2 linked regions of the Prochlorococcus marinus XMU1406 genome follow. The protein of the gene in region 1 binds, or shares a complex with, the protein of each later gene. Links are inferred from orthologs where the notes say so. Each region holds a gene or a part of one and is shown on either strand. Other genes may lie near its edges.

Region 1 (3,075 bases):
ACAGTGTTGTATAAATTAAATTCCTTGATCAAACATAAATCTACATTTACAATATTTTTTTTTATAAATTTTGCAAGAGAAATAGAGGATCCTTCAATAACAAGATCAATATCTACAGGTTTAGAAAACGATTTTTTGTGGAATTTACTAATTAATAAATCTCTTAAATAACCGCCAACAAAAGCTACTTTAGTATTGTTATTAGATTCTATGTATTTAGCAATTAGGTTATATAGATTAAATGGAGTTTTGATTAATTCCCCTTGGATGTAATCAGAGATATCGTTCATGAGTTTTAACTTACATAACGAATTGGAGCTAATCTGGGATCTAGAATTTTACTTCCTTTATCACCAAATTTTACTGCTAAAGATATTTTTTCTCCACTCCCAAAAATATGTATGATTTCACCTTTCCCAAACTTTGAGTGAATTAGCATATCTCCAACTATCCAGCTTTTCCCTTTACTGGGACCTGAATATAATTTCCTTACTGCATTTATTGGTTTGTTAACAAATTCATTTGGATTGTTTCGATCAACTCTAGTTAAACGATCAAGATGCCAATCTCTTCTAATTGAAGCACCACCAGTTTGTGGTAATTCGCCATCCATTAAATCTTCAGGTATTTCGGAAAGAAATATTGAAGGAATTGTTGCTTCACGCATGCCACCCCATAATCTTCTTTCTCTGGCATGACTTAAGAAAACTCTTTCTTTAGCTCTAGTAATACCTACATAGCATAATCTTCTTTCCTCTTCAAGAAGTGAGGGAGTATCTATTGATCTATGGCTAGGGAAGAGACCTTGTTCTAGCCCAGTGATAAAAACATTTTGAAATTCTAAACCTTTACTATTATGCAGAGTCATGAGAGTTACAGAGTTAGGATTATTTTTCTTCGTATCATTATCAGTTGTTAAGGCTGCTGTAGAGAGAAATCCCTCTACATCTCCACTTTCTGTTTCTTCTTCATATTGAGTAGCTGCATTAATTAGTTCTTGTAAATTATTTCTTCTATCTTCAGATTCTTCAGTCCCACTAGAGAGCAAGTCACTTAAGTAACCACTTTTTTCTAATATAAGTTGTAGTAGTTGAGCGGGACCTGAATTTTCTAGGTAACACAGTAGATCATTCATAATTTCAGTAAATTTATTAATTCCTTTTGATGATCGCCCTATTGTTTCTTCAAGACTTTGCTTATCATTAAGAACCTCCCATAATGGGATATTTAACCTATTAGATAGTTCATTAAGTTTTTGAATAGTAGTCTTACCAATCCCTCTTCTAGGAACATTTATGATTCGTAAAAGACTAACGTTATCTGAAGAATTAACCAGAACTTTCAAATATGCTATCGCATCTTTAATTTCTCTTCTATCATAAAAACGCAATCCTCCAAAAATTGTATAAGGAATGCGCCACCTTACAAGAGATTCTTCTAATACTCTAGACTGAGCTCTGGTTCGATATAAAATTGCAAAATTTTTCCAAATTGGGTTTTGATTATAGTTATTGAGTGATTTTATTTTATTGGTAATTGCTTCTGCCTCGGAAATTTCATCATCACAGCTAAGTAACGTTAAAAGTTCCCCTTTTTCTTTAGTAGCCTTTAAAACTTTGTCAATTCTTTCAGAGTTGTTTTCAATTAGTGAGTTTGCAGCATCAAGGATATTGGAAGATGACCTATAATTTTCTTCTAATTTAATTAAAGATGATTTTGTATCATCATTGATTGAAGTTTTAAAATCTTCTTGAAAACCAATTAAAATTCTGAAGTCAGCAGCTCTGAAACTATAAATACTTTGATCAGCATCCCCAACTACAAAAATTGACCGATCTTCCCAATTGAAGAATTTTTTTGGTTCAGTATTTCCAGTCGTAATTAATTTTATAAGTTCATATTGTGTTCTATTTGTATCTTGATATTCGTCAACTAAAATATGTTTAAATCTTTTGTGCCAGTAATCTCTGACTATATCATTTTGCCTCAATAAGAAAACAGGCAAAAGTAGAAGATCATCAAAGTCTAAAGAATTATTTTTTGAGAGCGAAATCCTATATCTCTTGTAGGCTTCTGCAACTGTTTTATCAAAATTATTATCTGCTTTTTCTAAAAGATCATTAGAAGTTAAGCATTGATTTTTAGCATTACTTATTAATCTTTTAATCTTTTTGGGATCATATCTTTTTGGGTCAAGATTCATATCTTGACTGATAATTTCTTTTACTAATGTTTGAGAATCTGTTTCATCATAAATTGAAAATTGTCTTGTCCATTTTAGGCCTTCTGGATCAGTATATTTTTCAATATCGTATCTCAAAAGTCTTGAAAATAAGGAATGGAAAGTCCCGATCCAAAGGTTCTGAAGCCTCTCTTGGTGAACGTTTGTTCTTAATTGATTTTGATCAATTTCTTTGAGAGTTGTCCAAGGCTGACCAAATTGATTAAAAGCTAATTCTTGGGCTAGAAGAACCTCTAATCTTGCTTTCATTTCTTTAGCAGCTTTGTTAGTGAAAGTGACTGCGAGAATGTTATAGGGATCTATAGAATTACCCTCAATAAGGTTTGCAATTCTGTGAGTAAGAGCCTTAGTTTTTCCGCTACCTGCACCTGCTACAACTAATAGTGGTCCATAAACATGTTTTACTGCTTGAAGTTGTTGATTGTTTAGGGACTTAAAAAGAAAATTGTTGGTTTGAGGCACTTTTGGAAGGGTTTTTCAAAAATCAGACTTTACTATGAGATTCAGATTCCGTTTCTAGATCTTCTAACGCTTTTTTTAAATTTATAAGTTCATTATTGTTATTAATTATTTCTTCAAATTTATTTTGAGGCATCTTTAATTTCATACTTCTGTCTAGAATTTCTTTTTCCAATCTCTTTTTATATGAGGAAATAAGTTTCTTTGATAATTTTAAATCCTGTTGATCCAAAACTTTATAAAAAATGTAATTTTATACTAGCGGAAAAAAAATTTTTATTTGAATTATTTCAACTATCACTTTGGAATGAAGTTATTAATTAAGAAGCGTTGCGTTAAGTTTGAAATTGTATTGTTTTTACTAGCTTTGTATT
Region 2 (2,893 bases), on another replicon or contig:
CTGAAGTAAGAGGAATTGCATTAGATAAAAACCAAGTTCAAGTAAGTTTTCGTAAACTGCCTGATCGTCCAGGTGTAGCAGCATCGATATGTTTAGCATTAGCTGAAAATAATTTAGTTTTCGATACGATCGTGCAGTCTGAAAGATTTTCCTCTTTAAAAACTAAGGATATTAGCCTTACAATGAATAAGCAAGATAGAGAAAAAGCTAACTTAGTTTTTGAGGCCTTAACAAAAAAATTACCCGGATCATACATTGAAGATGGCCCTGCTATAGCCAAGGTAAGCACAGTAGGAGCGGGAATGGCATTTAAGGTTGGAACGGCTGGAAAAATATTTAGAGCATTGGCTGACCAAAATATCAATATTGAAATGATTGCCACTAGTGAAATTAGGACTTCATGTATTGTCTTAGAAAAAGATTGTGACAAAGCAGTTAATGCTATTCATAATTATTTCGAATTAGAAAAATAAGTTCTTTTTAATTATTTCTTGCCAATTTTTGTCTTAATTTTTTGATTCTATCCCTGAAATTTGCTGCTTCTTCAAAATTTAACTCTTTTGCAGCATCTTTCATTTTAATTTCTAACTTTTCTATTAAGTCAGGCAATTCTTCGAGCAAGCATTGATTATCACTGGAATTGAGAATTGCGTCAGTTTTGTTATTAACTATATTTATTAAATCTTTAGATAAACCACCAGCATCTAATTTTCTGGAAAGTTCTAGAAAAGATAATATTGAATTTTCTATTTTTTTGCCTGCAGGTTGTGGAGTAATACCATTGACTTGGTTATATTTATTTTGAATAGTTCTTCTTCTTTCAGTTTCAGATATTGCTCTTTTCATTGAATCTGTGAAGTTATCTGCATAAAGCAAGGCAACACCTTCTACGTGTCTTGCAGCTCTTCCTATTGTTTGAATCAAGGACCTTTCTGCCCTAAGAAAACCTTCTTTATCAGCATCTAGAATAGCGACTAAGGATACTTCAGGAAGATCTAGTCCCTCCCTCAATAAATTAACTCCTACCAAAACATCATATTCGCCTATTCTAAGGTCTTGAATAATTTCAATTCTTTCAATTGAATGGATTTCGGAATGCAAATATCTAACTCTTACTTTATTTTCAGATAAAAAATCAGTTAGATCTTCAGCCATTCTCTTAGTAAGTGTTGTCACCAAGACTCTTTGATTCTTTTCAGCTCTAATTCTTATTTCAGATAACAAATCTTCTATTTGGCCCTCACTAGGTCTTACATCAATTACAGGATCTAATACCCCAGTTGGTCTTATAACTTGCTCAATAAATTCACCATCACATTGATCTAATTCCCATTGACCGGGAGTTGCACTTATAAACAATGTCTGTTTTGATTTTTCCCAAAACTCTTCACATTTTAAAGGTCTATTATCTGCAGCACTTGGCAATCTAAAACCATGATCTATTAAAACTTTTTTTCTAGATTGATCACCGTTGTACATCGCATGAAGTTGAGGACATGTGACATGACTTTCATCAACTACCAATAACCAATCTTTGGGAAAGTAATCTATTAAGCATTCTGGCGGTGAACCTTCCTCCCTGCCTGATAAATGACGAGCATAATTTTCAACTCCATTACAATAACCAACCTCTTTAAGCATTTCTAAATCATATTTTGTGCGTTGTTCTAGGCGTTGAGCCTCTAATAATTTTCCTTCGTATGTAAATTTATCGACTTGAGTTTTTAATTCACTTCTAATTGCACTGATTGCACTCTCAAGTCTTTCTTTTGGAGTCACAAAATGCTTTGCTGGATAAACGCTAACTTGTTCCAAACTTTCAAGTATTTCTCCTGTAGTAGGGTCAACATATCTAATAGCTTCGACTTCATCACCAAATAATTCGATTCTTATTAATCTATCTTCATAAGCTGGACCGATTTCTAAAACATCACCTTTAATTCTGAATCTACCTCTAGTAATTTCAATATCATTTCTAGTATATTGATTTTCAACAAGAGACCTCAAAGAGGAACGTAGATTTATTGATTTTCCCACTTCAAATTTAACTGCAGCTTTTAAATACTCACTCGGTATACCAAGACCATAAATACAACTTATTGAGGCTACAACAATTACATCTTTTCTTTCAAATAATGAGCGTGTTGCAGAATGCCTAAGCATATCTATTTCTTCATTAATTGAAGCCGTTTTAGCTATATAAGTATCACTTACAGGTACATAAGCTTCAGGTTGATAATAATCGTAGTAAGAAATGAAGTACTCAACAGCATTTTTTGGAAAAAATTGCCTTAATTCATTACATAGTTGTGCAGCTAACGTTTTGTTATGAGCTAATACAAGTGCTGGTCTTCCTGTTTGTTGAATTACATTCGCAATGGTAAATGTTTTACCAGTTCCAGTAGCTCCTAAAAGAGTCTGAAACTCTTTACCAGTATTAACGCCTTTAACTAATTTTTTAATAGCTTCTGGTTGATCTCCATTTGGTTCGTAAGGAGCTTGAAGCTTATAGTTGTTCATCAAGCTGGTAGCTAAAGGATATTTCTATACTAAGAAATTTTTTCTCCAATTATTGAATTTTTCAAAGATTCTTTTAAGCCCCTAACAACCGCAATCATTGATATTAAATCATCTAATTTATTAACTACAGATCCAACGCCAACTGCTGAGGCTCCAGAGGATATTGCTAGTGGACAAGTTACTTGGCTTAATCCAGAGGCACTCATGATTGGTAAATTCAGAGATTGTTTTTTAAATTCTTGATGAATAGCATAGGTAGCTGCAAGAGTTGGTACTGATTTTTCAAAAAAGCCTTGAATTCCTGGAGAGTAAGGTATAGAACTGGTGCCACCTTCTGTTTGAATAATATCAACACCTTCTTCCACTAGCTTTA

What was found. The genes of interacting proteins can lie anywhere in the genome.
Region 2: the proteins of HA149_RS01605 (region 1) and uvrB are in contact, whole or in part, in a crystal structure (PDB 7EGT), measured with the Thermus thermophilus proteins. The link is inferred for Prochlorococcus marinus XMU1406 from one-to-one orthologs. Residues at the interface, in WP_096412145.1 of Thermus thermophilus: His654, Arg656, Phe657, Gln666, Asp668, Glu669, Lys680, Arg681, Leu682, Ser683, Lys685, Tyr686, Ala687; in WP_096411307.1 of Thermus thermophilus: Glu23, Leu25, Arg26, Asp27, Gly28, Glu29, Arg30, Phe31, Arg55, Glu326, Asp327, Phe328, Glu379, Ser382, Gln383, His398, Gly400, Arg401.

What each region holds. Positions count from the first base shown.
Region 1 is NZ_JAAORG010000001.1:295,432-298,506, forward strand. It holds HA149_RS01605 (UvrD-helicase domain-containing protein), read right to left. Parts: upstream 2,705-3,075; coding sequence 296-2,704; downstream 1-295. Other genes in the region: HA149_RS01600 (CCA tRNA nucleotidyltransferase), read right to left, coding at 1-290; HA149_RS01610 (hypothetical protein), read right to left, coding at 2,727-2,933. UniProt on the Escherichia coli protein: A helicase with DNA-dependent ATPase activity. Unwinds DNA duplexes with 3'-5' polarity. Translocates on single-stranded DNA with 3'-5' polarity. Initiates unwinding more efficiently from a nicked substrate than double-stranded DNA.
Region 2 is NZ_JAAORG010000003.1:500,549-503,441, forward strand. It holds uvrB (excinuclease ABC subunit UvrB), read right to left. Parts: upstream 2,521-2,893; coding sequence 481-2,520; downstream 1-480. Other genes in the region: HA149_RS09160 (aspartate kinase), read left to right, coding at 1-473; HA149_RS09170 (DUF561 domain-containing protein), read right to left, coding at 2,550-2,893. UniProt on the Escherichia coli protein: The UvrABC repair system catalyzes the recognition and processing of DNA lesions. A damage recognition complex composed of 2 UvrA and 2 UvrB subunits scans DNA for abnormalities.